DNA from 3 places in the Mesorhizobium sp. HAY1-8B genome. Region 1 is predicted to be linked to each of the others. Evidence: predicted binding sites of a transcription regulator. Region 1 holds the regulator's gene; each other region holds the start of a gene.
What was found. The regulator LexA, encoded in region 1, represses DNA repair genes until DNA is damaged. The targets are predictions, from matches to a motif close to TGTTCNNNNTGTGTTCNG.

Region 1 (9,959 bases):
GCTGATCGTTGGCGTGCGCGCCGGCATTCCCGATGAAATCAACGAAGCGATGCGGCGCACTGGCATCTATCACATCATCTCCATATCGGGACTGCATATGGCGCTGGTCGCCGGCACCATCATGGGTCTGCTGCGCGGTGCCTTCGCGCTTTTCCCGGATTTTTCCGCGCGTCGGCCGGTGAAGAAATATGCGGCCGCCGCGGCACTGTTGTCGATCGCCGCCTACCTCGTCATCTCAGGCGTCGTCGTTGCCGCCGAGCGCAGCTTCATCATGCTGGCGGTGATGCTGATTGCCGTATTGTTCGATCGCGCGGCGCTGACCATGCGCAACCTCGCTATCTCGGCGATCGCCGTCATCGTGGTGTCGCCGCATGAAGTGGTCGGCCCGAGTTTCCAGATGTCGTTCGCCGCGACGGCCGCACTGGTCGGCGCCTATGCCGGCTGGGCGGATCACCGTGCGGGAAAGACAAGACCGCCACCGCCAAGGCGATCCCTGCCGGGGTTCCTGACGCGAAAATTCCTCGCGCTCACGGGAGGGGTGGCGATGACGTCCATCATTGCCGGCAGCGCCACGGCGCTGTTTGCCATATGGCACTTCCAGCGTGTGTCGCCGCTCAGCCTGTTCGCAAATCTGGCTGTCATGCCAATTGTCTCAGTCGTCATGTTTCTGGCGGTTGTCAGCGCCTTGACAATGCCCTTCGGTCTGGACGGACCTTTTCTCTACCTCATGGGCAAGGGCCTGACCGCGATGATCGCCATATCGGCGTGGATATCGGAACGCTCCCCCGTCGATGCGGTCGGGCTGATTTCACAACACTCCGTGCTGCTGGTGACGATCGCCCTGGTCATCGCGACGATGGCGACGACATGGCTGCGGCTCGCGGCAGTGCCATTCGCGCTCGCCGGCCTGTTGACAGTGTCGGATACACGCACGCCGGACGTGCTGATCTCCGAAGACGCGCGGCTGGTTGCGCTGCCGATCGGCGGCGGCGAACTCGCGGTCAGCCGGGCTCGTCCAAACGAATTCACCGTCGACAATTGGAAACGCGCGCTGGTGTCCGAAACCATCGTCGTGCCGGAGATGTTCAACAAGGCGGACGGGCAATTCGACTTGGCCGATGCGGTCAATCTGCCGCCGGGGGCGCCGTTTTATTGCACGGAGGGCATCTGTCTCGCCCGGCATCCGTCTGGCGCGATCATCGCGCATGTCGAAGACCGCAAGGCTACCTGGAAGGCCTGCGGCTTCGCCGACCTGATCGTTGTCAATGATGCGACGGGCTACGATGCCTGCCACAACCCGCTGGTTCTCGTCGTTACCAAACGGCAACTCGCACGCAAGGGCAGTGCCGCTGTCTTCTTCGACCGCCAATCGGCGACCAGCCCGCCAACCATCAGCTTCGCCGTGGACGGGCCCTATCGGCCCTGGCACACGCAACGAAAGTTTTCGCGTGAGGCGAGGGGACTGCCGCCCTATCAAAAACCTGAAACGCCGGCCGCTCCTGCTCAGTAGCGCCTGATCAGGCCGACTAGCTTGCCTTGCACCTTGACCCTGTCCGGCCCGAAAATGCGCGTCTCGTAGGCCGGGTTGGCGGCTTCAAGGGCAATCGAGGCGCCCTTGCGGCGGAACCGCTTCAAGGTCGCTTCCTCCTCGTCGACCAGCGCCACGACGATCTCGCCTGGGCTCGCCGTATCGGCGTTGCGGATAATGACTGTATCGCCATCGAAGATGCCGGCCTCGATCATCGAGTCACCCTTGACCTCCAGCGCATAGTGCTCGCCACCCATGATCATGTCCGGAGGCACCGAGATCGAATGCGTCTGATGCTGGATGGCATCGATCGGCACACCTGCGGCGATACGGCCCATCACCGGGATCGACACGGCAGAGACCGCGTCGTAGTCATTGCCGGCAGAGGGCAAGCGCGACGGCGCCGGCTTGATCTGACGGCCTAGGCCGCCCTGACCAAGACTGCCTTGAATGACACTCGGCGAGAATTTCTTTGCCGCGTTGAGGCCGGGCGCGATCGAATCCGGCAGTCGCAGCACTTCCAATGCCCGCGCCCGGTTGGGCAGCCGCCTGATAAAGCCGCGTTCCTCCAGCGCCGTGATCAGGCGATGTATCCCTGACTTGGAGGCGAGATCCAGCGCCTCCTTCATCTCGTCAAAGGAAGGCGGGATACCGCTTTCCTTCAGCCGTTCATGAATGAACATCAGCAGTTCATGTTGCTTACGCGTCAGCATGGCGCCCCCCAGGCATTGAACGAAGGGAATCGGAATCGAAAAACAAACCCAGAACAAACACTATCTGTTCCAGTTGTGTTCCGCAACTGTTTAAAGTTTAGTGAATTTGTTAAGGCATCTGAAATTGTCTGCCGCCGGCAGCGGGCAGCGATCGGCCGCCTTCGCCGCCAGCGCGAGCATTGAAATCATTTTGGTTAATGGCCTGTGGCCTACCCTTGATGGACCTTGGAATCAGTTTCTAGAGGGCGTCCAGAGGCTGGATCGCGTCGTTGTTCGATCCATTCCTGGCGGAACGAAACGAAATCAAAACGCCAACGATCATGCTTCGAGAGCAATAACGCTGAAGTCATCCGGAAATTGCTTTCAGGCTGCCGGCGCGTGCGGTGTAGTTGTTCGCGCCGCCGTCCTCGCTATGAACGTAGACATGCAGCGTATAGCCGATATGCGCCGTCATCAGCGCCTTTGCCCGCTCGACATCGCGATCGAGGGCCGCTTCCATGATCGCGGTGTGATGCTCGATCGCGATCGCCTCTCGAAGAGCGTCCATTGCCTCGCCATAACCATCCTTGAGGCCGGCGGCCGCCCGCAATGTCGGCGCCAGGCCGAGAAACCGATGATGCCGCCGCAACTGATCGGCGATTGTCGAACGGAAGCGCAACAGCCAGTTGGACGTCGCGGCACTCAGCAGTGCCCCGTGAAAGGCCTCGTGGCTCTCGTCCCACTGGTCGACGGCCGCATCCGAGGGGTCGTCGACCGCGGTCTTGCAGCGGGAGAGCCGGTAGTGGGCGGTGACAACCGCGTCCTCCCATTCCCTGCCGCCTTTCTCGATCGATTCCAGGAACAGCGGCATCTCCACAACCATCCGTGCGCGAGCCAGGTCCTCGAGTTCGGCCCGCGACACCGGAGCCACGGCAAAGCCGCGATTGCTGATGGCGGTAACCAGGCGCTCGGCCTCAAGTCGAGACAAGGCTTCACGCAGCGGTGTCCAGCCGACGCCGTATAGACCGCGCAGCGCACTCAGCTTGAGCGGTGCGCCCGGCATGAGGCGTGTGGTCAGGATATCGCGCCGCAGCAGCTGATAGGCCGCCTCGGTTTTCGTGGAGTTGTTCTGGTCCTGCATCGCGATCCGTCCATCGTCGGGCATGTGAAAATTATATATGATGGTGCTCGATGGCAAGAATTATATATAATGTTTGACAGGAAGCGATGGACTGACCATGATCGCCACAGTTGCCGTCCCGATGAGCGGCGCTGATCAAATCTGGGAGGAAATGATGTTGAAGTCCAAATCCGCTTGGCTGTCGGGATTGGCCCTGGCAGGCGCATTGATGGTCAGCGCGGGGAGTGCCGCCGCCGACCAGATTCGCATCGGCATCGCCAATTTCGGCGAGCATCCGCAGCTCAACGCTGCCATAGCCGGATTCAAGAAGGCGCTGACGGACAATGGCTTTGTCGAGGGCAAGGATGTCGTCTACACGGAGAGCCATACCAATTTCGATGCATCGCTGGTGCCGCAGATGATCGCCAAGCTACAGGCGGAGCAGCCCAAGCTGATCTACACCATCACCACGCCGGTCTCGCAGATCGCCAAGAAGGCGCTTGCCGGTTCCGGCATTCCGATCGTCTTCGCCGCTGTCACCGATCCGGTCGCGGCCAAGCTGGTGCCGTCGTGGGACGCCGGAGACGAAGGCATGACCGGCGCCAGCGATCTGCAGGATGTCGCCGCTGTCATGGCCTTCACCAAGAAGCTGCTGCCGAACGCCAAGCGCTTCGGCGTGCCTTACAATCCAGGCGAGGCCAATGACGTCGCCCTGGTCGAGAAGATCAAGGCGACCGCACCGGCGGCCGGCTTCGAGGTCGTCGAAGTCGGCATCGACAACGTCAATGACATCCAGCAGCGCATCGCCGCGCTCGCCGGCAAGGCAGACGTGATCTACGGCCCGGCTTCGAACCTGATCCAGCCGGCGATCGCCGCTGTTTCCGCGGCCGCTCGCCAGACCGGAATCCCGGTCGTCAACTCCGATGACAGCGCGGTCCGCAACGGCACGGTGCCGGCAAGCTTCGCGGTCAATTACACGCAGGTCGGTGTCAACGCCGGCAACATCGCCGCCGAAATCCTCAAGGGCAAGGATCCCAAGACGATCGCGCCGTCGCGCCCGGCCTACAAGGATCACATGGCAACGATTTCCCGCAAGGCGATGGCCGCGTTCGGCATCGAGATACCGGCGTCGATGGCCGATTGCGGCTGCATCGTCGACTGACATCGGCACTGAAGGATGACGGCGCCGGCGCCGTCATCCCGAGGTCAGGGAGGAACGATGCTCGAAGATCCGATCCGCGCGTAAAGTATTCTACAAGGGCCAGGCCGACGAGAAGATCGCGCTGGACGGTCTCAGCCTGTCGCTGGCCACGGGCGAGTTCGGCATCGTCATCGGCTCCAACGGAGCCGGCAAGAGCAGCATGCTCAATGCCATTTCCGGAGCTCTTGTCCTGGATTCCGGCAAAATCCTGATCAATGGTGTCGATGTGACAGCCATGCCGGTGTACAAACGTGCCGCAAGGTTGGCACGGGTCTTCCAGGATCCGATGCGCGGCACAGCCGCCAGCATGACGGTGGCGGAGAACATGCTGCTGGCCGACCTGCGCAGCCAAAAACGCACGCTGCGGCAAGGGCTGAACGCCACGCGGCTTGCGTCCTACAAGGAGCGCCTGTCGATATTGGGCCTCGGCCTTGAAAATCGCCTCGATACCCGTGTCGATCTACTCTCGGGCGGGCAGCGTCAGTCGCTGTCGCTGATCATGGCCGTCGGCGGATCGCCGGATTTGCTGCTGCTCGACGAACATACGGCCGCGCTCGACCCGCGCACGGCAGAGATCGTCATGCAAGCGACGGTGCGCGCCGTCAACGCGCTGAAGCTGACCACCCTGATGGTGACCCACAACATGCAACACGCCGTCGACTATGGCAGCCGGGTGATCATGCTCGATGCGGGCCGGGTCCTGCTTGAGATCACCGGCGAGGAGAAGGCGAGGGTCACGGTCATCGACCTCATCGGCCATTTTTCGGTCAAGACCGACCGCATGTTGCTGGCGAGCTGATCATCATGGGCTTTGTTCAGGAGGTTCTCACCAGCTTCGTCGCGATCATACCGGTCACGCTGGCGCAAAGCCTGATCCTGGCCTTTGTCGTGCTCGGGATCATGATCCCGTTTCGCATGCTGAATTTTCCCGATCTGACCAGCGAAGGCGCATTTCCGCTGGGGGGCTGCGTCTGCGGCGTGCTGCTGGCTGCCGGCGTATCACCGCTGGCAGCCATCGTGGTTGCGTTCGCGGCGGGCTTCGCGGCGGGTTGCTGCACAGCCTTCATCCATCTGCGTTTCCGCATCCACACGCTTCTTGCGGGCATCCTGATGATGACGATGCTCTACAGCATCAACCTTCGCATCATGGGCAAGTCCAACCTCTCCGTCTTCGGCTCGCCCACCGTGTTCGACTGGGTGCCGTTCGCGCGGCCGGGTTTTCCGGCCAGCAAGATCGTTGTCGCCGGTCTCGTCGCGCTCATCGTCTTCCTGGCGCTCTATATGTTTTTCAGGACCGAGAAGGGGACTGCCGTGCGCGCCGTGGGCGCCAATCCCGATATGGCCGAGGCTCAAGGCATCAATGTCTGGGCGGCGACCATTGGCGGTGTCGGGCTGGCGAGTGCATTTTCGGCGTCGAGCGGCGCGCTGATGGTGCAGTCGCAGGGCTTCGCCGACGTCAATATGGGGCTGGGGATTCTCATCAACGGCCTTGCCGCGCTGATGATCGGCGAGGCCGTCGTCGGCAAGCAGACGGTCTGGCGCCAGTTGCTGGCGCCCTTCGCCGGCGCGATCATCTACTACCAGTTGGTGTCGTTTTGCCTTGCCGCCGGCATGCCGCCTCCCGACCTGAAGCTTGCCACGGGCCTGTTCGTGCTCGCCATGCTTGCTCTGCCCAGCCTGAAGCGCAGCCGAGGCCCGGCACCCGCGCGCGAAGCGATCCGTGAATAATCAGACGTGAATAACCGAGGGACGTCACAAATCATGCGCGCAACGCTCGATCTCGCAGCAGTCGAGGCCATGGATGCGGCGGATCCGCTGCGTGCCATGCGCGACCGGTTCATTTTGCCGGAAGGCGTGATCTACCTCGACGGCAATTCGCTGGGCGCCGCGGCGCCCGCCGTCTTCAACGAGCTGCAGAAGGCCGCGACGCAGGAGTGGGCACAGGACCTTATCCGTGCCTGGAACACCGCCGGCTGGTTCGATATGCCGGTCGCGCTTGGCGACCAGCTGGGACGGCTGATCGGCGCCGCGGCGGGCCAGACGGTGGTCTGCGACACGACCTCGATCAACATCTACAAGGTGCTGCATGCCGCACTCAACATGCGGCCGGACCGCACGGTCATCGTCGCCGAAGGCGACAGCTTTCCAACCGATCTCTATATGGCCGAGGGCGTGGCCTCGACACGGCCGGGCACGGTGCTGCGGCTCGAGGGCGTGGATGCTCCGACCATTGAAGAGCTGATCGACGAGCGCGTCGCCGTCATCCTGGTCAACCACGTCAACTACAAGTCCGGACAGTTGCGCGACATGGCAGCCCTGACGCGCAAGGCCCACCAGGCCGGCTCGCTGATCGTCTGGGATCTCTGCCACACCGCAGGTGCCTTGCCGGTCGAACTCGATGCCGCCAATGCCGATTTCGCCATCGGCTGCACTTACAAATATCTCAATGGCGGCCCGGGCGCGCCGGCCTTCATCTATGCCGCGACACGCCATCACAACCATGTCCATCAGCCGCTCAGCGGCTGGTGGGGCCATGCGCGGCCGTTCGCCTTCGAGCAGGGTTTTGCCGCCGGCAGCGGCATTCTCCGGTTCCTGTGCGGCACGCAGCCGGTGCTGTCGATGCGGGCGCTGAAGGGCGCGCTGGATATCTGGGACGAGGTCGACATGGCGGCGGTGCGCAAGAAGAGCATTGCCTTGACTGACCTGTTCATCCAGCTCGTCGAAGCTAGGTGCGGCGCCTATGGGCTCGAACTGGAAAGCCCGCGTGACGGCAATGCGCGCGGCAGCCAGGTGTCGTTCCTCCATCCGCATGGCTACCAGGTGATGCGGGCCCTGATCGAGCGCGGCGTGATCGGCGATTTCCGCGCGCCGTCAACCATCCGCTTCGGCTTCACGCCGCTCTATGTCGGCTACAGGGACGTCTGGCAGGCGGTCGAGGTGCTTGAGGACATCCTGCGCACCGGCGCTTGGCAGGAGGCGCGTTTCGCGGTCAAAACGGCGGTGACTTGAGACCTCAAAGCCGGGTGCGGACCGTCCACAGTTCTGGAAACAGGACGACTTCGAGCATCTTCTTGAGGTAGGATGCGCCTGACGTGCCGCCTGTGCCGCGCTTCAGGCCGATGATGCGCTCGACCGTGGTGACGTGGTTGAAACGCCAGCGGCGGAAATAATCCTCGAAATCGACCAGCTTCTCGGCCAGTTCATAGAACATCCAGTAGCGCTGCGGATCGCGGTAGACAGTCTGCCAGGCGACCATGACCTCTTCATTCTCGGTCCGCGTTTCACGCCAGTCCGTGCGCTTGGCATCGGCGCCGATGTCGAACCCGTTGCGTGCCAACAGGCGCAGCGCTTCGTCGTAGAGCGACGGCTCGGCCAGGATGGCTTCCAACTTGCCGCTCAGGTCTGGTCGATGCTTGTGTGGGCCGAGCATTGCGAGGTTGCGGTTCCCGGTCATGAACTCGATGGCGCGATACTGCCAGGACTGGAAGCCGGAGGATTGGCCGAGCGCGTCGCGGAACTCGGTGTATTCGCTTGGCGTCATGGTCCGCAGCACGTCCCAGGCGTTGTTCAACTGTTCGAAAATGCGCGCGACGCGCGACAGCATCTTGAAGCTCGGCTCGAGGCGGTCGGCGCGGATGGAACGGATGGCGGCGCCGATCTCATGCAAAGCGAGTTTCATCCAGAGTTCCGAGGTCTGGTGCTGGATGATGAACAGCATCTCGTCATGCGCCGACGACAGCGGCGTCTGTGCCTCCAGCACTTTTTCCAGGTGCAGATAGTCGCTGTAGGACATGCGTTCCTTGAACGACATCTGCGCGCCTTCGGACGCCGGATCGTATGGCTCGCTCAATGGATTTTCTCCGTGCGCAGCCGGAAGCGCTGGATCTTGCCGGTCTGCGTCTTGGGCAGCGCGGCGATGAACTTGACCGATCGTGGATATTTGTAGGGTGCGATCGTCGCCTTGACGTGGTCCTGCAGGCGCTTGACGGTCAATGCATCTGCTGCCACGCCTTGCACCAGCACGACATGCGCCTCGACGATCTGGCCGCGTTCGTTATCCTCGGCGCCGATAACAGCACATTCGGCGACATCGGGATGCGAGAGCAGTGCGGCCTCGACCTCGGGGCCGGCGATGTTGTAGCCGGCGCTGACGATCATGTCGTCGGAGCGCGCGGCGAAATGGAAGAAGCCGTCCTCGTCCTGGGTAAACGTGTCGCCGGTGAGGTTCCAGCCGTCGCGCACATACTCCTTCTGCCTGTCGTCGGCCATGTAGCGGCAGCCGGTCGGGCCGCGCACCGCCAGCCGTCCGGCCTCGCCACGCGGCACCTCTTGCATCGCGTCGTCGACGATGCGTGCTTCATAGCCGCCGACTGGTTTGCCTGTGGAAGCAGGCTTCATGTCGCCAAAACGGTTGGAAATGAAGATGTGCAGCATTTCGGTGGCGCCAATGCCGTCGAGGATCGGCTTGCCGGTTTTCTCAGTCCATTCTTCGAAGACTGGAGCCGGCAACGTCTCGCCGGCCGAAACGGCGACGCGCAGCGATGACAGGTCGGCGCCTTCATCCATGGCCTTCAACATGGCGCGATAGGCGGTCGGCGCAGTGAAGGAGATGGTCGCCTTGTAGGTCTCGATGATGTGAATCATGTTGGGCGGCGTCGCCTGTTCCAGCAATGTCGCCGCGGCGCCGAAGCGCAGGGGAAAGATGGCGAGGCCGCCAAGGCCGAAGGTGAAGGCGAGAGGCGGTGAGCCGACGAAAATATCGTCCGGCGTTACCTGGAGAATTTCGCGCGCATAGGCGTCGGCGATGATCAAAAGGTCGCGGTGGAAATGCATCGTTGCCTTCGGCACGCCCGTCGTGCCCGAGGTGAAGCCGAGCAGGGCGACGTCGTCGCGGCCAGTGTTGACGGCGGTGAAGGTGACCGGCTTGTCGAGGGCGGCGCGATCGAGCTCGGCATCATGGTTGGCGGTGCCGTCGAAGCCGATCACCTGCTTCAGGAACGCACTGTCCTTGGCGCAGGCGGTCATCTCGTCCATCAGCCTGGTGTCGCAGAGCGCAGTGGTGATCTCCGCCTTGTCGACGATCTTGGTGAGCTCGCCCGCGCGCAGCATCGGCATGGTGTTGACGACCACGGCGCCGACCTTGGTGGCGGCCAGCCAGCAGGCGACCATTGCGGGGTTGTTGGCTGAGCGGATCAGCACCCGGTTGCCTGGCTTAACGCCGTAATTTTCGACCAGCGCGTGCGCCAGCCTGTTCGTCCAGTCGGACAGTTCCTTGTAGGTGCGGCGGCGGCCATTGCCGATCAGGGCGGTGTGATCGCCGAGACCTTTCTCGACCAGCCGATCGGTCAATTCGACGCCGGCATTGAGGTGTTCAGGATAATCGAAACCGTCGAGCAGGAAATCCGGCCATTGATCCGG
Region 2 (9,959 bases), 830 kb from region 1:
TGGTCGCCGCCTGCGCGCTGGTCACCAATCTGCAGACCATCGTCTCACGCCGGCTGAGCCCGGCCGACGTCGCGGTGGTTTCGGTGACCGAACTGATCACCGACGGTACCCGCAATGCGCTGCCCGGTCTTGCCCGCATCCTCGGTGACGCGCGCAGCTTCCGCCTCGAAGTCAGCGCCGAGATCGAGCGGCAGATGCGCATCATCGCCGAGGGCACCGCTGCCGCCTACAACGTTGCCGCCGAGGTCAACTACACCAGGGAATTCGTGCCCTTGCGCAACGATGCCGAACTGGTCGACGCGGCCTTCGCCGCCGCCAAACACGTTTTCGAACCCGGCAACATCGCGGTCGCCCGCGAGCCGATGACAGCGTCGGAGGATTTCGCCCGCTTCCTTGATCACGTGCCGGGCTGCTTCGTCTTTCTCGGCAATGGCGAAGCCTCGGCGCCGCTGCACAATTCCAGCTACGACTTCAATGATGATGGGCTGGTTTTCGGCGCCAGTTTCCATGCCGCCATTGCCAGGCAAAGGCTTGCGATTTGACAGGCTACGGATGCATTTCAACGCGCTTTGCCGGGGGGAAACGCCCGGGAAAGCCCGAAATCCGCGATCCCACATGACGTGGGGGCAAGACTCAGCTAGCTTTCGTCCTGCGGCGGACCTGATTTATCCGCTTGGCCGGCGCCTTCTCCTCCCAAGCGGCGCCGGCCTTCTTCGTTGCGGCGATCCCTGGCTAAATTAGAGATCATTAAATTTAGAATATTCGCACTTGCCGGAAGTTAGGGTCTTGCTGGCATAGAAGCCGCCGGGTCCTTGGGGTGTTTGCGGGAAGACGGATGCGCGGGCGGAGCTGGATAAAGGCGTTGCGTCAGGAGGAGGCACGGCAGGTGCGCGCGCGCATCGCCGAACTGGAGCGCGACCTGATGACGACTTCCTCTCAGGGGAGGCATCGGCGGCTTGAAGCAGGACACGAACTTCGCAATGCCAAGTTCCGCCTGAAGCGTCTCGAGGAATGCATCGCCGAAATACCGGAGAGACTTCGAGCGTTAGTTAACGTTCTCGGGCATCATCTCATTTCCACAAGACAGCATGCTGCGCCGGTATGAACGTGAAGCAGCACCTGCAAGGCCACATCGCCTGCGGGGAACATGACGGTCCGCTGGAGTGTCCAGGCCGATGACCGAGGCCGCAGACCATCGCTACTGGCGAATGGATTGAAGCAGGCGTTCCCCTCCGTCCCATGCGCTAACAAGAAGAGCCCGGCTCCAGGCACCGGAACGCCGTCCAAATCGATCTGGAAGACGATTGACAGCAACATGTCTGGCGATTATCGATTGTCGACAATCGCCAAGCATACTGCTGGAGGCCGATATGAAAATCGACAAACTCAGTTTCGTGGACAGAGCCGCTGCCCAGCTTCGTATCGAGATACTGCACGGGCGGCTCTTACCGGGGGCTCGGCTTACCGAAATTGACCTGTCGGAACAGCTTGGTACGGGCCGTGGCACCGTCCGAGCGGCCCTCTCCGCCCTGGAGACGGAAGACTTGATCGTGAAGCAGCCGTACTCCGGCTGGTCGGTTCGAGACATATCCGAGAAAGAGCTATGGGAGACCTACACGCTTCGTGGCGCGCTTGAGGGCCTTGGAGCTCGTCTGGTCGCTGTTGGCAAAAACAAGGAAACCGAGAGCAAATTGAAGGCGGCATTTGCCCGCCTTCAAAAGGCGGAGGCCAGCGAGGACAGCGGCGAGCGCGTCGATGCGGATCTCGGTTTCCACAGGACGATTGTTGATCTTGCGGGGCATGCCAGTTTGTCCCGCCAATATTTCGGCCTCTCAAACAAAGTCGAGTGGCTCTATCGCTGGTCGGAAAGTCATTGGCCAAGCCGAATAGACCTGACCAGCTGGCATCGCCCGATCGTCGAGGCAATTTTGTCGGGCGATCCGAATGCTGCCGAAAAAGCAATTCGTGAGCACGGCGAAAGCAGCCTTGCGGACGATCTGCGCGATTTTGCCGAACTGCGCCGTCGGTCAGCCTGACAAACAATCAACAAAGGGGAATGCCATGAAACTGCCATCCGATTTGCGCTGGTCGCCAACGCGACGCGAAATCCTGTCGGGCGCGGCCAGACTTGGACTTGCTGCAACCGTTGCCGGGGTCGGAATTGGAAGCGCTCGCGCCGAGGCGCCGAAGAAAGGTGGTACCTTGCGCATGGCGCTGGCGGGCGGAAGCTCCGGCGACTCGCTGGATCCACGAACATACACCGAAACAGTGGCTCGAAACGTCGGTGTCTCCATTTGCAATCAGTTGGTCGAGATAACGCCAGACAACAAGCTCGTCTCCGAGCTTGCCGAGAGTTGGGAGACGAAAGGCGCTCAATCCTGGATCATCAATTTGCGCAAGGATGTGCAATTTCACAATGGCAAGACGCTCGAAGCTGCCGACGTTATCTATTCGATCAACCTGCATCGAGGGGAAACCTCATCAGGCGCGAAGGCTATTTTCAACTCGATCAAGGACGTGAAAGCCGATGGCAAGAACCAGCTGACAATCGAACTGGACGCTCCGAATGCGGACTTCATGTACGCATTCTCGGACTATCACGCGATGATCGTTCCCGATGGGTTCACCGACTTCAAAAATCTGGTCGGGACCGGCGGGTACAAGTTGCGTGTCTTCGAGCCGGGAATTCGCTCGATCGTGGAGCGCAACGAAAATTACTGGAAGCCTGATCGGGCGCATGTTGATGCGGTCGAGACCACGGTGATGAATGACGCGACGGCTCGCGTCACGGCTTTGAGGAGCGGTGCGGCGGACATCATCAACCGCGTGGACCGCAAGATTTCCGGTCTCATGGCTGCGATTCCCAACATTGAAATCGTACGCAGCCCTGGCGGAATTCACTGGACGTTCATCGCGCTCGACAACGTCAAGCCTACATCCGACAACAATGTGCGACTGGCCCTGAAATACGCGTTTGACCGCCAGAAGGTCCTGGACCTCATGTTCAAGGGTTTGGGCATCATTGGAAACGACCAGCCGATTTCTCCCTTGAGCCCCTACTACAACGCCGAGCTGCCACAGCACCAGTTCGATCCGGACAAGTCGAAATTCTATCTGAAGCAGGCTGGCCTGGATTCGCTGTCACTTGATCTATTCACCTCCGATGCCGCTTTCCCGGAGGCGATCGACATGGCCACCATTTATCAAAACGGCGCGTCTGCCGGCGACGTGAATCTCAAAGTTCAGCGGCGGCCGGCGGACGGCTACTGGACGGATACCTGGATGAAAAAGCCTTTCTGCATGTCGGTCTGGCTGACCCGCCCAATCGATCAGACGTTCTCGCTTATTTATAAGTCGGGCGCATCATGGAACGAGTCCTATTGGTCAAACGAGAAATTCGACAAGCTTCTTGCAGAAGGGAAGTCGGCATTGGATTTCGGCAAGCGCAAGGAAATCTACGGTGAGATGCAGGCAATTCTCAACAATGAAGGCCCCAGCGTAATCCCCGTATTTGCCGACTTCCTGGATGCAAGAAGTTCTCGCGTTCATGGATTTGAGCCGAGTGCCGTCTCGGACTTGTCGGGTGACCGCGCCGCCGAGCGCGTCTGGTTCTCGGCCTGACGCCACAAGCGATGGAGATTCCATGTAGAGCCGGTCAACCCGGTTCCCCATGATCGGATCTTTTTGAGCAGGAGGAAGATTTGTCATTGTCGCCGCTATGGACGGACATCGACTGGAACCGTGCAGGACGGCAGGATTCCTTCCTGAACCTGGAGCATTCCGTCCATCGCTCCGCTTACGGGATCATTCCGATCCCTATCTCGCTTTTCAAGAACGGAAGCGGACCAACACTGCTGTTGATGGCCGGATCGCACGGGGACGAATATGAGGGTCAGGCAATCCTGACCCGCCTAATCCAGACCTTGGATGCAGACTCGGTATCGGGCCGCATCATCGTATTGCCGGCGGCAAATCTGCCGGCCGCGCTGGAGGGATCACGAGTGTCTCCACTCGACGGCGGAAACCTGAACCGCTGTTTTGGCGACTCGATTTCCGACAATCCCACGTCCCGGATCGCCGACTATATAGCAAACACCATCCTGCCGATGTGTGACGTCTTCTTCGACTTCCATTCAGGCGGCAGCTCCCTGGAATATATGCCATGCACTTATGCGACTGTTTCCAACGATCCTGACAAGGCGGTAGGCACGCTCCATGCACTTGAATTCATGAATGCTCCCATCGCCTGGGCTCACAAGGGTATACCCGAGGGATCGGAGGCTGGCCGCGCCGCGTACCGAAACGGCGTTGTCTACCTCAGTGGCGAATTCGGCGGTGGCGGCAGGATTTCCAGACAGGCCGCCTGGGTGGCCGAGCGCGCGATGTACCGCCTAATGGCGCATCTGAAAATTCTTCCGCTGGCAAGCGAATGGAAAGAGGAGATCGAAAGCCGGCTGATGCACGCGAGCCAGCGGCACTATTTCTATGCCGATCGCGACGGAATCTTTGAACCCGCCGCCGCCCTGGGCGACGAGGTCGGGAAGGGTGACCTTGCGGGCACAATTCTCAATCCTGAAACCCCGATGCAAACCGGGTTGCGGGTATTTTTCCCGGAATCCGGAACATGGATTTGCAGCCGGGCCATCGGCAGGGTTCGCAGGGGCGACTGCCTTGGTCACCTGCTGGCCGATGTTTCGCGTGAGGAAATCCTGGTCTCGGAATGAACAAGGATTTTCGATCCGACAATGTCGCTCCGCCGTTACCACAAATCCTTGAAGCGGCCGTCCAAGGAAGCGGCATGTGGATGGACGCCTATGGTGACGATCAAATCACAGCCAGGTTGGAAGAAAGACTTGCCGAAATATTCGAGCACGAGGTTGCGGCATTTCCAATTCTGACGGGAACCGCGGCAAACGCCCTCGCTCTCGCCCAGATGTCCGGACGTTTCGGCCAGATTCTTTGCCATAGGTTATCGCATGTCTATCGGGATGAATGCGGCGCGGTGGAGTTTCACAGCCAGGGAAGGCTGAAAGCCCTGGATGGCAAGAATGGAAAACTGGACGCCGAAACCTGCACCCGTGGCTTCGGAATTCTTGATGACGTGCACCAATTGCGAACGACCGCGCTTTCGCTAAGTCAGGCAACGGAAGTCGGCACATACTATTCAGCGGATGAAGTGCTGCGGCTGGCCAGCTGGGCCAAAGGCCATGACGCGGCAGTGCATATGGATGGCACCCGGTTTGCCAATGTCGTCGTGGCATCTGGCTCGACGCCTGCCGAGCTTACCTGGCGCGCGGGCGTCGATGTCCTGTGCCTTGGTGCGACAAAGGGCGGCGCGATAGGGACTGAGGTCGTTGTTTTCTTCGAGCATGGCCTGGCCGATGATTTCAAGCGATTGATGAAGCGGTCAGGCCATCTGCCCTCCCGCCTGTGGTTTCTGGCGGCGCAGCTCGAAGCCTATTTCGACAATGATCTTTGGAGGGAGTCAGCCCGACACGCAAACGCGATGGCGTGTCGGTTGGGCAGTGCCCTCTCGCAAAACGGCATAGCGCCTTGCTATCCAGCGCAGACCAATATGGTTTTCCTGAAAGCTGACATGGGCACATATGAACGTCTGCGAAAAAGTGGATTCAAATTCTATTTGATAGATGAAGAGAACGAAGAGACAACGGCAAGATTCGTTATGTCTTACGCCACCGATATAGACGATGTTGAAAGATTGGCTGAGGCAATCATCAATGCCAGTTACACAAATGATCGATGATCACCCAGCAGGCTTTAAGGCCTTGGCCGCAATGCCGGCAATCGGCGCTTGAAGCGGTAGTGACGTGGCGTTGAGCCACCAAGTCGGTGCTTTTGTCACTCAACGGTCTGACGCGTGCTGGAGTCGCCAGGCGTTTCGCTCGCGGAGCGTCGCAGTTCTCTATCCTTGCCGCGCGGCCCTAGGCAGTTGACCGGGAACCAAATCCCGCTCCTCGGTTGGTCCTGCTTCGCCATGGCATATCACCGCTTCCTTGTTGCGAACAAAGCGGAAACGATGCTTGATGGGCGATGAACCTCGCCGCCCATGATTCGACTTTTCTGGAGCCGACTGCTCAGCCTGCCTATCTCGCCCGGCTGAACGACGCGCAGCGTCAGGCCGTTGAGCATGGTGACGGCAAGATCGCCGGGCCCTTGCTGGTCATTGCCGGCGCGGGCTCGGGCAAGACCAACACGCTGGCGCATCGCGTCGCCCATCTCATCGTCAGGGGAGCCGACCCGCGCCGCATCCTGCTGATGACCTTTTCGCGCCGCGCCGCATCCGAAATGGCAAAACGTGTCGAGCGTATCGCCGGCGAAGTGCTCGGCCGCGACGCCGCTGTCATCACCGATGCGCTGACCTGGGCCGGGACCTTTCACGGCATCGGCGCGCGGCTGTTGCGCGACTATGCGCTGGAGATCGGCCTCGACCCGGCCTTCACCATCCATGATCGCGAGGATTCCGCCGATCTGATGAATCTCGTGCGTCATGAGCTCGGCTTCTCCAAGACCGAGGCTCGCTTCCCCACCAAGGGGACCTGCCTCGCCATCTACTCGCGCGCCGTCAACGCGCAGGCGCCGCTTGGCGAAGTGCTGGGGTCGGCCTTCCCCTGGTGCGCCGGTTGGGCCGATCAGCTCAAGCTGCTGTTCGCCGGTTATGTCGAAGCCAAGCAGGCGCAGAACGTGCTCGATTACGACGATCTGCTGCTCTACTGGGCGCAGATGGCGGCCGAGCCGGAAATCGCGGCGCATCTGGGCGGGCGCTTTGACCATGTGCTGGTCGACGAATACCAGGACACCAACCGGCTGCAGGCGTCGATCCTCATGGCGCTGAAACCCGACGGTGCCGGGCTGACGGTGGTCGGCGACGATGCGCAGTCGATCTATTCCTTCCGCGCCGCGGAGGTGCGCAACATACTCGACTTCCCAAAACAGTTCGCCCAAGCCGCCGATGTGGTGATGCTGGAGCGCAACTACCGCTCGACCGAGACCATTCTGGCCGCCGCCAATGCGGTGATCGGCGAGGCTTCGGAGCGCTTCACCAAGAACCTGTGGTCGGAGCGCAAATCCACCGACAAGCCAAGGCTGGTCACCGTGCGCGACGAGGTCGAGCAGGCGAACTTCGTCTGCGATACGATCCTTGCCGAGCGTGAGGCTGGCACGGCGCTGAAATCGCAGGCGGTGCTGTTTCGCGCCTCGCACCACAGCGGGCCGCTGGAAATCGAGCTGACGCGGCGCAACATTCCCTTCGTCAAATTCGGCGGGCTGAAATTCCTGGACGCCGCGCATGTCAAGGACGTGCTGGCGGTGCTGCGTTTTGCCGAAAACCCACGCGACCGCGTCGCCGGTTTCCGCGTGCTACAGCTGATGCCGGGGATCGGCCCTTCAGCCGCCGCACAGATCGTCGAGACGATGACGACAGCACTTGATGAGGCGATGGGGCTGGCTGGCTGGCGGCCGCCACAACGAGCGGCGGACGACTGGCCGGGTTTCGTCTCGCTCTATTCCGGCCTGCGGGCCGGCGCAAAATGGCCGGCGGATCTCGAGCAGGTCAGGCTTTGGTACGAGCCGCATCTGGAGCGCATCCATGAGGATGTCATCACGCGCCGTGCCGACCTGCTGCAGCTCGAGCAGATCGGCTCGGGCTACGCCTCGCGCGAACGCTTCCTGACCGAATTGACCCTCGATCCGCCGGACGCGACCAGCGACCAGGCCGGACCGCCACATCGCGACGAGGACTATCTGATCCTGTCGACCATCCATTCGGCCAAGGGCCAGGAATGGAAGAACGTCTTCGTGCTCAACACGGTCGATGGCTGCATTCCGGCCGATCTCGGTGTCGGCACAAAGGAGGATATCGAGGAGGAGCGCCGGCTGCTCTACGTGGCGATGACGCGGGCCAAGGACAGCCTCAACCTGGTCATGCCGCAGCGCTTCTTTCCGCATGGCCAGGCGGCACGCGGCGACCGCCATCTCTATGCCTCGCGCACGCGGTTCATCCCGGCCTCCATGCTCACGGCATTCCAGCAGGTGTCGTGGCCGGGCGGGCAAGCGGCGCAGGGCAGGGCGCCCCGGCCCGAAGTGCGCGTTGACATCGGCGCGCGCATGCGCGGCATGTGGAAATAGCCGAAGGCCATGGCGCCGATCCGGATTGCCATTGCCGGCGCACTCGGTCGCATGGGCCGCCAGATGGCCGAGGCCGTGCAGGCCGATCCGCGGCTGTCGCTGACCGCCCGCTTCCATCGGCCAAGCAGCGCCGGCGACGGGCTGGTAAGCCGCGACGAGGCGCTTGCCACGGCCGATGTGGTGATCGATTTTACCACACCTGCGGCTTCGGCCAACCTGGCAAGGTTTTGCGCAAACCGCGGCGGCCCCGCTTTGGTGATCGGCTCGACCGGTTTCGATGCCGTCGAACTGGCCACCATCGCCGACGCCGCGAAAACGGTTCCCATCGTCCGCTCCGGCAGCTTTTCGCTTGGGCTGAACATGCTGGTCGGGCTGGTCGGGCAGGCGGCGAGGGCGCTCGATGCCGATGACTGGGATGCAGAGATTTTCGAGGCGCACCATCGCCACAAGGTCGATGCACCGTCGGGCACCGCACTGATGCTGGGCCAGGCCGTTGCCGGCGGACGCGGCGTCGCACTGGACGCGGTCGCAAGGCGCGTCCACGACGGCGTCACCGGCGTGCGGCCAGCCGGCGAGATCGGTTTTGCGGTGATGCGCGGCGGCAGCGTTGTCGGCGAACACAGCGTCAGCTTCTGTGCCGAAGGCGAGCTTGTGACCTTGTCCCATGCCGCCGGCGACCGCATCATGTTTGCCCATGGCGCCGTCGCCGCCGCACTCTGGGTGTCGGGACGCTCGCCTGGCGAATACGACATGTGCGACGTTCTCGGTTTTGGCGCTTCGTGACCAGATTCCACGGCCGTCAAAATGGCTGAAAGCCAGCTGAAAGCTTGGGCATGCAATGACGGCATTGCGGCTTTCGCCGTGTGTCCGGTGCGGGAGCGGCCGGCATGGAGGAATGCGGCACAGCCGGGATGGCGCGCCGCCCAGGTGGAGGAAATAAAGTGACCGGTTTCATCTCGAAACGCGTTTTGCGTTCAGCAGCCCTGACGCTTGCCCTCGTCGCCACTGGTGCGACGGTAGCATCGGCGGCGGACAAGATCACCATCATCGTCGGCGGCATGGAAAAGCAGATCTACCTGCCGGCCGTGCTCACCCAGCAGCTCGGCTACTTCAAGGATGAAGGGCTCGATGTCGAGCTCGTCAATTCGCGTGCCGGCGTTGAGGCCGAAAACGAATTGCTGGCTGGTGCCGTACAGGGCGTCGTCGGCTTCTACGACCACACCGTCGACCTGCAGTCCAAGGGCAAGTACATCCAGTCGATCGTCCAGTTCAGCCAAGCGCCGGGTGAGGTCGAACTGGTCTCCGCCAAGCACCCCGAGATCAAGTCGCCAGCCGACTTCAAGGGCGCCACGCTCGGCGTCACCGGTCTCGGCTCCTCGACCGATTTCCTCACCCAGTACCTTGCCGTGCGCAACGGCCTGAAGCCCGGCGACTACACGCTGCTGCCGGTCGGCGCCGGCAACACCTTCATCGCCGCCGTCAAACAGGATCAGATCCAGGCCGGCATGACCACCGAGCCGACCATCGCGCAATTGCTCAAGACCGGCGAGGCCAGCGTGCTGGTCGACATGCGCACGCCTGAAAAGACCAGGGAAGCGCTGGGCGGCGACTATCCGGCGGCGTCCTTCTATGTCCAGTCTTCCTGGCTCGAAGGCCACAAGGACGAGGCCCAAAAACTCGCCAACGCCTTCGTCAAGACGATGAAATTCATCGCCACGCATTCGGCCGAGGAAATCGCCGACAAGATGCCGAAGGATTATTACGCCGGCAACAAGGACCTCTATGTGCAGGGCCTGGCCGGCGGCAAGGCGATG
Region 3 (9,959 bases), 3.5 Mb from region 1:
CGCAAGCGCCAGCGGCGCGTCGAGCAGCCGCGACCAGTGCATGACGAAGCCGCCCTCCAGGCCCATCCTGTACTGGTGCAGGTCGAACCAGCCCTGGCCGGCCAGCAGATCGCGGACCTCGACCAGTTGCAGCAGGCTGTCATTGTCGCCCGCCGGATTGGCCAGTTGCGAGAACCCGGCACAGGCATTGAGGACCAGCAGCAGCAAGGCGGCGAGCAGCGCGAACGCGATATCGGACTTCCCTGCGGAAGTTCCCCTTGCTGTGCCCATCCCGATCGCCCTTGGCGGGAATGCCGGGCCTTTCCAGGCCAATCGACACTCATGAAGTCGGTCTTAAACCTAGCCTTAACGGCTTCAATAAATAGTAAAACCGCCTGGATGAGGCCGGTTTCCGGCGTGCGGCCGTGTGGTCGACAAGGCATTCGGAGACGAAAATGCCGCAAGACCACGAACCTGTCATCGCCGTGCTCCTGCCGTGCTACAATGAGGAGCCGACCATTGCCGAGGTGGTGCGGCGGTTCCGCGAAGCGCTGCCGGCCGCCACCGTCTATGTCTATGACAACAATTCGAAGGACCTGACGGCCCTGCGCGCCCGAGCCGCCGGTGCCATCGTCGTGCGCGAGCCGCGCCAGGGCAAGGGCAATGTGGTGCGTCGCATGTTCGCCGACATCGATGCCGACATCTATCTAATGGCCGATGGCGACGGCACCTATGCGCCCGAGGACGCGCCACAGCTGATCAACACACTGCTGACCGAACGTTCCGACATGGTGGTGGGCACCAGGCGCGGCGTCGCCGACGATGCCGGACGGGCCGGCCATGCTTTCGGCAACCGTGTCTTCAACGGACTCTACAAATGGCTGTTCGGCAGCGATTTCACCGACATCTTCTCCGGCTACCGCGTCTTCACCAGGCGCTTCGTCAAGAGCTTTCCAGCCGTCTCCGGCGGCTTCGAGATCGAGACCGAAATGTCGGTACACGCCTCGCAGCTCAAATTGCCGGTCAGCGAAATCGCGCTCGACTATGGCCGCCGGCCGGTCGGGTCGTCGTCGAAACTGTCGACCTTTGGCGACGGCGCCAGGATCCTGTGGATGTTCGCCATGCTGATGAAGGAGACGCAGCCGCTGCGCTTCTTCGGCGCCTTTTCGCTGTTCTTCCTGGCCTCGAGCCTCTTCCTGATGGCGCCGGTGCTGGTCGAGTTCGCTGAAACCGGCCTTGTCCCGCGCATCCCGACCTGGGTGCTGTCGGTCGGTTTGCTGCTCCTGTCCATGCTTGCGGCGGTGACCGGGCTGATCCTTGATTCGGTGTCGCGCGGGCGGGCCGAACAGAAGCGCATCTTCTATCTCTCCATGCCTTCGGGCCGTGCCGAGCGGCGCACCAGCGCGATCGCGCCCGCCGCGGCAAAGGTCGCGCCGGGCAAGACACCGCGGGCAGCCTGAGGCGGTGAACCGCCTCGTCCGCTTCGTTTTTGCCGGCGGAATCGGTTTCTTCGCCGATGCGGCGGCACTCTGGCTGCTGCTCAGTTTCACGCCGCTCGGGCCCTTCGCCGCCCGCGTGCTGTCGATAGGCTTTGCGCTCTGCGTCACCTGGCAGATCAACCGGCACCTGACCTTCGCGCCCTCGCGCCGCGGCATGGCAAGAGAAGGCGCCCGCTATGGCGGCGTCGGCGTCGCCACCAGCATCGTCAACTACCTCGTCTATTCCGCGATCCTGCTCGCGCTGCCGGGAGCGCCGCCGCTTGCCGCCCTCGCCATCGCCTCGCTGGCCGCCATGGCGCTGTCCTTCCTCGGTTATTCCAGGCTGGTCTTCGACCGTTGATGCATGTCGCGCAAAAGTGGCTCCGGTGTTGGGACAACGACATGCACGAAACCAAGATCTAAAGCGCGTCGCAAGGATGCGCTTTAGATCGCTGGCCCGATTGGCAGAAGGCGCCGCGACCCTTATATCGCTCTCGTCGACTGCGCTGGGGACCTGCCATGAAGTTAAAAATCGCCGTCCAGATGGACCATATCTCCGCCGTGTCGATCGCCGGCGACACGTCTTTCGCACTGTCGCTGGAGGCGCAGCGGCGCGGTCACCAATTGTTCCACTATACGCCCGACCGGCTGTCGCTGCGCGACGGCAAGGTATTTGCCCGCATCGAGGAGATGCAACTGCGCGATGAGAAGGGCAATCACTACTCGTTGGGCGACAAGGTGCGCACCGATCTCTCCGAAATAGACGTCATCCTGCTGCGCCAGGATCCGCCCTTCGACATGAACTACATCACCACCACGCATATACTGGAGCGCATCCATCCGAAGACGCTGGTCGTCAACGACCCGGCCTGGGTGCGCAACAGCCCGGAAAAAATCTTCGTCACCGAATTTTCCGACCTGATGCCGGAAACGCTGATCACCAAGGACCCGCTGGAGGTGGCCGCCTTCCGCAAGGAGTTCGGCGACATCATCATCAAGCCGCTCTACGGCAATGGCGGCGCCGGCATCTTCCATCTGCTTGAGGCCGACCGCAACCTCGCCTCGCTGCTCGAAATGTTCGGCCAGCTTTTCCGCGAGCCCTATATCGTGCAGCGCTACCTGAAGGAAGTTCGCAAGGGCGACAAGCGCATCATCCTGATCGACGGCGAGCCGGTCGGCGCCATCAACCGGGTACCGGCCGAACACGATTCCCGCTCCAACATGCATGTCGGCGGACGCGCCGAGAAAACCGAGCTGACGGAACGCGAGCGCGAGATATGCGCCCGCATCGGACCATCGCTCCGGGAACGCGGCTTCATCCTGGTCGGCATCGACGTCATCGGCGACTACATGACCGAGATCAATGTGACGTCGCCGACCGGCGTGCGCGAGGTGCAGCGTTTCGGCGGCGCCGACATCGCCAGCCTGTTCTGGGACGCGGTCGAGGACAAGCGGAAGTAAGCGTTTTCATTTTGTCTTAACCATGTTCCGCTTTTGCAACCGGGCGCAGTTCGGCTGCAACCCCAGCGATTGCCCGTTCCCGTAATGTTCTTGATTTGGCCGAGAAACTGTGGTTGTCTCGCCAAAGGGCCATTCTGGCCTGATCGCAGGGGCTGGGGCCAGCCCGCATCCGGGGTGGGAAAATGGTGGCGCGGGTTCGCACGGTCGCTTTCCAGGGCATCGAGGCCGTGCCGGTCGACGTGCAGGTGATGATCGCGCCCGGCAAGGTCGGCATGCAGATCGTCGGCCTGCCCGACAAGGCGGTGGCCGAAAGCCGCGAGCGCGTACAGGCCGCGCTTCATGCGTCGGGCCTGTCGATGCCGTCGAAGAAGGTGACGGTCAATCTGGCGCCGGCCGACCTGCCCAAGGAAGGCAGCCACTATGATTTGCCGATCGCGCTCGGGCTGATGGCAGCCCTTGGCGCCATTCCGGGCGACATGCTGGCCGGCTATGTCGTGCTTGGCGAACTCTCGCTCGACGGCACGATTGCCGCTGTCGCCGGCGCCTTGCCGGCGGCGATCGGCGCCAATGCCGAGGGCAAGGGCCTGATCTGCCCGTTCGCCTGCGGGCCGGAAGCGGCGTGGGCCGGCAAGGACTTCGACATTTTGGCACCGCGCAGCCTGATCGCCATCGCCAACCATTTCCGTGGCACGCAGGTGCTGTCGCGGCCGGAGGCCGGCATCCACGCCTCGGCGCGCGACCTGCCCGACCTTGCCGACATCAAGGGCCAGGAGACGGCCAAGCGGGCGCTGGAAGTGGCGGCGGCGGGCGGCCACAATCTCTTGATGGTCGGCCCGCCCGGATCGGGCAAATCGATGCTGGCGCAGCGGCTGCCGTCGATCCTGCCGCCGCTGGCGCCGAAGGAATTGCTGGAAGTCTCGATGATCGCCTCGGTGGCGGGCGAGCTTGGCGAAGGCAAGCTGACCGACCGGCGGCCGTTTCGCGCCCCGCACCACTCGGCCTCGATGGCGGCGATGGTCGGCGGCGGCATACGCGCACGGCCGGGCGAGGTGTCGCTGGCGCATCACGGCGTGCTGTTCCTCGACGAGTTCCCCGAATTCACACCGCAGACCCTCGATGCGCTGCGCCAGCCGCTGGAGACCGGCGACTGCATGATCGCGCGCGCCAACCACCGCGTCACCTATCCGGCGCGCATCCAACTGGTGGCGGCGATGAACCCGTGCCGCTGCGGCATGGCCGGCGAGCCGGGCTATCGCTGCCTGCGCGGCGAGCGCTGCCGCACCGACTACCAGGCGCGCATTTCCGGTCCGCTGCTCGACCGCATTGATCTCAGGATCGAAGTTCCCGCGGTCTCGGCCAGCGACCTGATAAGGCCGGACCGGGCGGAGAAGAGTGCAGCGGCGGCGCTGCGCGTGGCACGCGCCCGCACCTTGCAACGCGAGCGTTTCGAACGGCTCGGCGTGACCAGCGCCACCACCAACGCGCATTGCGCGCCGGCCGTCATCGAAGACATCGCCATGCCCGACGCCGCCGGCCTGTCGCTGCTCAGGGACGCCAGCGAGAAACTCGCCTTCTCGGCGCGGGCCTATCACCGCGTGCTGAAGGTCGCGAGAACGCTGGCCGATCTCGACGCCAGCGAAACCGTCGGCCGCATCCATCTGGCCGAGGCGATTTCCTATCGCATGAGCTCGGAGCGGGTGGCGCAGGCGGCGTAAATGCCACTGCCATCGAGCCACTTTCGTCCTTCTAGCCTTTAAGTTGCAGTGTTCAGAGCGTTTTTACTTGGCGCCCAGGATGAGGCACGCGCCAGTTGCGACGATGACCAGCCCTGTAAGGCCATGCATGCCGAAGGCGAGGGCGCGGTTTCCCCGCGAACGGAGGACTGTCACCATGTCGCCAAACGCGATGAGGCTTGCGATGAGCATGAATTCGCCGAGCAGGCGCGGCGAGCCATTGGCCATGAGCAGGATGACAAAAAGGCCCGACGCGATATCGCGCGTGCCCTTCACGGACAGCCACGCGGCAAATCCTGTCGATGACGGGGGTGAACCGGCAATGCCGAAGTCCGCCGAAGCGGCGTGAGGAGCCCACCAAAAGCGTGCACCGAGGAACATAATTGCGGCCGCGATCAGGCCGGAAAGCACATATCCAGTTTGTAGCATGGCTAACTCCTATCAGTCGCAGAACAACTAGCGCCGCTAGAATTTTGCGTCAACAAAAATCTAGCGTTGACAGAAAAAGGTGCATTGGTAGGGTTTCTGGATGTCGATCGCCGAACGCAAAGAGCGCCAGCGCGCCGAGCGCTATGAACTCATCCTGTCCACGGCCCGCGAACTCGCCGAAGCCGAGGGCTGGGACGCCGTCACCACCCGACGTCTCGCGGACCTGATCAACTACAGCCAGCCGGTGCTCTACAGCCACTTCAAAGGCAAGGCGGACATCATGGCCGCAGTGGCCACCAGAGGATTCGAGGACCTTGCGACGCGATTGACAAAGGAAGCGGCGAGCGGTGCTGGCGCTCCGGACGTTTTGCGCAATGTCTGTGCCGCTTATCTTGATTTTGCCCGTTCGCGGCCAGTTGTCTATGAGGCAATGTTCGTCCTGCCGACAAAGATCAAATTCGCCAGCGAGGAAACGCCGCCGGCGCTGCGTGCCGCCTTCGCCGCCCTTGTCAACGCACTCGGCCCCGATCGGCAAGACTCGGTGTTCTTGGCCGAAGTGCTGTGGAGCGCATTGCATGGAATGGTCGTGCTCGAGCAATCAGAACGTATCCCCGCTTTCGGCGCCGAGGATCGATTGAAAATTCTCGTCCAGAAGTTCAGCACCGTTCAATGAGACCGTGTTGACGCGCTTTAGCCGGTGAGAGGCCGAGTCGAGTTCATGACGCCGCCATCCACCGCGATCACATTCACATCTCACGGATGTGATCGCGCCGCCCTTGTGTAGCGCGAGCCGTCGAGAATAAAAGCTGACTGCTCTGCACAAGTTTTCAGCCTCGCTCTTGAGGGCCGCCAACTTCAGCAGGTGCAGCCTCCACAAAAAGGCCTCCTCGTCGGCGCGGCTGGACAGACAATGCTGGTACCGTTTCTGATCATGTTCCGCGAGGGCGTCGAGGCCGCGCTGATCGTCGGCATCATCGCCAGCTACCTCGACCGCACCGGCCGTGGCGCCTGGATGCCGGTGGTGTGGATCGGCATTTTTCTGGCGCTCGCCTTCTCGCTCGGCGTCGGTGCCGTCCTGCAATTCGCCAGCGTCGAGTTTCCGCAGAAGGCGCAGGAACTGTTCGAAGCCATCATCGGGCTGGTCGCCGTCTGCGTGCTGACGTCGATGGTGTTCTGGATGCGCAAGGCGGCCCGTTCGATCAAGGCGGAGCTGCACAATTCCATCGACGCGGCCTTCGAGACGCCATCGCGCAAAGGCTTCGGCTTGATCGCCATGGTCTTCCTGGCCGTGGCGCGCGAAGGTGTCGAGTCTGTGTTCTTCCTGCTCGCCGCCTTCCAACAGGAAAACAGTCTTGCGCCGCTGGCGGCACTTGCCGGCGTGCTGCTGGCCGCGGCTGTCGGCTACGGCATCTATGCCGGCAGCGTGCGGCTCAACCTCAGACGCTTCTTCCGCTGGACCGGCGCCTTCATCCTGATCGTCGCCGCCGGCCTTCTCGCCAATTCGGTCAACGCGCTGCATGAGGCCGGCCTGTGGAACCATGGGCAGACGGTCGTCTTCGACGTCAGCGGCGTGCTGCCGATGGACAGCCCGCTGGGCTCGGTGCTTTCAGGCATTTTCGGCTATATCGACGCGCCAACGGTCAGCGAGATCGCCATCTATCTCGGCTTCCTCTTGCCGTCGCTGTGGCTCTTCCTGGCCGACCGGCCGGGTCTGCAATCGGCAACGGCCTCCAAACAAGGGCGGCCGGCGATATGACCGTGACGCCGCAATCCCCCGTATTGCCGCGCACGGCGGTCCGCATCGGCCTGGCGTTTTCCCTCGTGCTGCTGGTCGCGGCTGCCGCCGCCTTCACCCATGCGACACGGGTCGCGCAGAAAGGACGCCATCTCGCTGCGTCGGCGACCACGGTGGCGATCACCGGAAAATCCTGCGAGCCCAACGAGCTGAGCGTCACCGCTGGTCGTCATGTGTTCCAGATCGAAAACCGCTCCGACCGCGCCGTGGAGTGGGAAATCCTCGACGGTGTGATGGTGCTGGAAGAGCGCGAGAACATCGCGCCGGGCTTCACCCAGACCTTGGCGACGCGGCTTGAGCCCGGTGATTACGCCATCACCTGCGGCCTGCTCTCGAACCCACGCGGCAGACTGCATGTGCTGCCGGCTGCCAATGCCGGCGCGGTGCAAAAACCCGATCTCGCTGCCTATATCGGCGCGCTTGCCGAGTACAAAGTGTTCCTGGCGACTGAGAGCGATACCTTCGTTCAGGCGGTGAACGCCTTTGCCGGCGCGGTGAAAGCGGGCGATCTGGCCGCGGCCAAGGCGCTGTATCCGCCGGCCGAGACCGCCTACGCGCATCTGACCCCGGTGTCGCCGCTGTTTTCGGACCTCGATGCGGCGATCGACGGGCGCGCCGACGCGTTCGGCCAGCGAGAGGCCGATCCGGCCTTCGGTGGCCTGCACCGCCTCGAATACGGGCTGTTCCACCAGGGCAGCGCCGACAGCCTCGCGCCGGTCGCCGACAGGCTGGTGAGCGACGCAGCATCGCTCAAGACGCGCATCCACGATCTGCGCATCATGCCGGAGAGCATGGTCAGCGGATCGGTTGCAATCCTGGAGCGGCTCGCCGCGCCAGGCCCGGATTTCGGCGACAGCCCCTACGCGCATGGCGACCTTACCTCCTTCGAGGCGGCGGTGACGGGCGTCCGCAAGGTGTTCGACCTTTTGCGTCCAGTGGCAGTCAAGACCGCGCCTGACATCGTGGCGTCGCTCGACAAGGATTTCGCCGTGCTGGGGGACATGATCGCGATGCGCCGTGCGGAAGCCTCCGACGCGCTCTCCGATCCCGCCAAGGCCGAGCTTGGCAAGGCAGCAACCGTGCTCGCCGGCGACCTCTCCCGATTGCGTGAAAGCATGGACCTCAGCCAATGACAACCAGGGAAAAACCTGTCGACGCGAACGCGGCCTTCTCACCCTCGCGCCGCTCGGTGCTGATCGGCGCTGTCGCCGGGGCACTTGCCCCGCAAGTCGCCGTGGCCGGCGCCGGCAGCGTCACCAATGCGCCGGAGAGTGACACGCTCGACCAGGTGCAGCCTTTCCATGGCGAGCACCAGCCGGGCATCGTCACGCCGCGGCCGGCCGCCGGCCTGGTCGCCTCCTTCGACGTGCTTGCCCAGAACCGCGCCGGGCTGCAGAGGCTGCTGCACACGCTGACGGAACGCACGGCCTTCCTGATGGCGGGCGGGACGCCGCCCGCGCTCGACCCGAGGTTTCCCGCCCCTGATTCCGGCATTCTCGGCCCGGTGGTGACGCCGGACAATCTGACGATAACCACATCGCTCGGCGCGTCGATCTTCGACGATCGTTTCGGCCTGCAGGGGCTGAAACCGAGGCATCTCGTCCAGATGACCTCTTTCTCCAACGACGCCTTGCAGGAAGAGTTCTGTCACGGCGACCTGTTGCTGCAGTTCTCGTCGAACACGCCGGACACCAACATCCATGCGCTGCGCGATATCGTGAAGAACACGCCTGACACGTTGCTCCTGCGTTGGAAGCAGGAAGGTTCGGTGCCGGTGCGACCGGCCAATCCTGGGAAGCCCAAGCAAAGCGCGCGCAACTTCCTTGGTTTTCGCGATGGTTCGGCCAATCCGGATTCCACCGATGCCGAGCTGATGAAGCGGATCGTCTGGGTACAGCCGGGCGGCGGCGAGCCGGCCTGGACATCAGGCGGTTCCTACCAGGTGGTGCGCCTTATCAGAAATTTCGTCGAGCGCTGGGACCGCACGCCACTGCGGGAGCAGCAGACGATCATCGGCCGCCAGAAGGCCAGCGGCGCGCCGCTGGAAGGCGGCACGAGCGAGGCCGATGTTCCTCACTTCGCCAGCGACCCCCAGGGCAAGGCCACACCGCTCGACGCGCATATCCGGCTTGCCAATCCGCGCGACGCCGAAGCGCAAAAGCACCTGATCCTGCGCCGGCCGTTCAACTATTCGAATGGCGTCAGCAAATCCAACCAGATGGACATGGGCCTGCTGTTCATCTGCTACCAGGCCGACCTCGAACAGGGTTTTGTCGCCGTGCAGACCCGCCTCAACGGCGAGGCGCTCGAGGAATACATCAAACCCTTTGGCGGCGGCTATTTCTTCGTCCTGCCGGGCGTGAAGGACGATCAGGATTATCTCGGCCGGTCACTGCTCGAAATGGCCGCTTCGACGCATGCCTGAACCCCGAACCCACTTCACACCATGAGAGGATATATCCGATGAGAACCCTGCTTGCCGCCTCCGCAATCGCGCTGCTGACCGGCCTCGCGCCGGCGCACGCCGCCGTCTCGCCGCTCGATCTCGTCCAGCCGATCGCCGACTACAAGCTCTACGTTCAGGGCAAGATCGAGACGCTGGTGACGAGCACCAAGGCGTTTACCGATGCGGTCAAGGCAGGCGACCTCGCCAAGGCCAAGGCGCTTTATGCGCCGGCCCGCGTCAACTACGAGACCATCGAGCCGATTGCCGAACTGTTCTCCGACCTTGATGGCGCCATCGATTCGCGCGCCGACGACCATGAGCAGAAGGAAAAGTCGGCGGACTTCTACGGCTTCCACCGCATCGAATACGGCCTGTTCAGCCAGAACACCACGGATGGCCTCGGTCCGCTGGCCGAAAAGCTCGACGCCGATGTGTTCGACCTGCAGAAGCGCGTCGCCGGCCTGACCGTGCCGCCTGAAAAAGCCATCGACGGAGCGGCTGGGCTGCTCGAGGAGGTGGCGTCCAGCAAGATTTCAGGCGAGGAAGACCGCTACAGCCACACCGATCTGTGGGATTTCCAGGCCAATATCGACGGCGCCCAGAAGATCGTCGCTTTGGTGCATCCGCTGGTCGAGAAG

Region 2: a site for LexA is predicted at 6,020-6,037, ahead of AC1VON_RS16945 (ATP-dependent helicase). Genes of this name have one in related genera too.
Region 3: a site for LexA is predicted at 2,993-3,010, ahead of AC1VON_RS04940 (YifB family Mg chelatase-like AAA ATPase). Genes of this name have one in related genera too.

Annotation. Positions count from the first base shown of each region.
Region 1 is NZ_CP200321.1:4,439,348-4,449,306, reverse strand. It holds gene AC1VON_RS21240 (ComEC/Rec2 family competence protein) at 1-1,510, shown strand, start outside; gene lexA (transcriptional repressor LexA) at 1,504-2,241, opposite strand; gene AC1VON_RS21230 (GntR family transcriptional regulator) at 2,588-3,361, opposite strand; gene AC1VON_RS21225 (ABC transporter substrate-binding protein) at 3,516-4,502, shown strand; gene AC1VON_RS21220 (ABC transporter ATP-binding protein) at 4,570-5,340, shown strand; gene AC1VON_RS21215 (ABC transporter permease) at 5,346-6,269, shown strand; gene kynU (kynureninase) at 6,303-7,550, shown strand; gene kynA (tryptophan 2,3-dioxygenase) at 7,555-8,391, opposite strand; gene AC1VON_RS21200 (benzoate-CoA ligase family protein) at 8,388-9,959, opposite strand, start outside.
Region 2 is NZ_CP200321.1:3,610,015-3,619,973, forward strand. It holds gene AC1VON_RS16915 (M20 aminoacylase family protein) at 1-542, shown strand, start outside; gene AC1VON_RS16920 (hypothetical protein) at 887-1,105, shown strand; gene AC1VON_RS16925 (GntR family transcriptional regulator) at 1,371-2,036, shown strand; gene AC1VON_RS16930 (ABC transporter substrate-binding protein) at 1,945-3,621, shown strand; gene AC1VON_RS16935 (succinylglutamate desuccinylase/aspartoacylase family protein) at 3,702-4,724, shown strand; gene AC1VON_RS16940 (threonine aldolase family protein) at 4,721-5,764, shown strand; gene AC1VON_RS16945 (ATP-dependent helicase) at 6,052-8,145, shown strand; gene dapB (4-hydroxy-tetrahydrodipicolinate reductase) at 8,155-8,928, shown strand; gene AC1VON_RS16955 (ABC transporter substrate-binding protein) at 9,087-9,959, shown strand, end outside.
Region 3 is NZ_CP200321.1:972,457-982,415, reverse strand. It holds gene AC1VON_RS04960 (GtrA family protein) at 1-270, opposite strand, end outside; gene AC1VON_RS04955 (glycosyltransferase) at 435-1,439, shown strand; gene AC1VON_RS04950 (GtrA family protein) at 1,444-1,818, shown strand; gene gshB (glutathione synthase) at 1,977-2,918, shown strand; gene AC1VON_RS04940 (YifB family Mg chelatase-like AAA ATPase) at 3,101-4,633, shown strand; gene AC1VON_RS04935 (DUF4267 domain-containing protein) at 4,697-5,062, opposite strand; gene AC1VON_RS04930 (TetR/AcrR family transcriptional regulator) at 5,181-5,753, shown strand; gene efeU (iron uptake transporter permease EfeU) at 5,991-6,836, shown strand; gene efeO (iron uptake system protein EfeO) at 6,833-8,008, shown strand; gene efeB (iron uptake transporter deferrochelatase/peroxidase subunit) at 8,005-9,300, shown strand; gene efeO (iron uptake system protein EfeO) at 9,339-9,959, shown strand, end outside.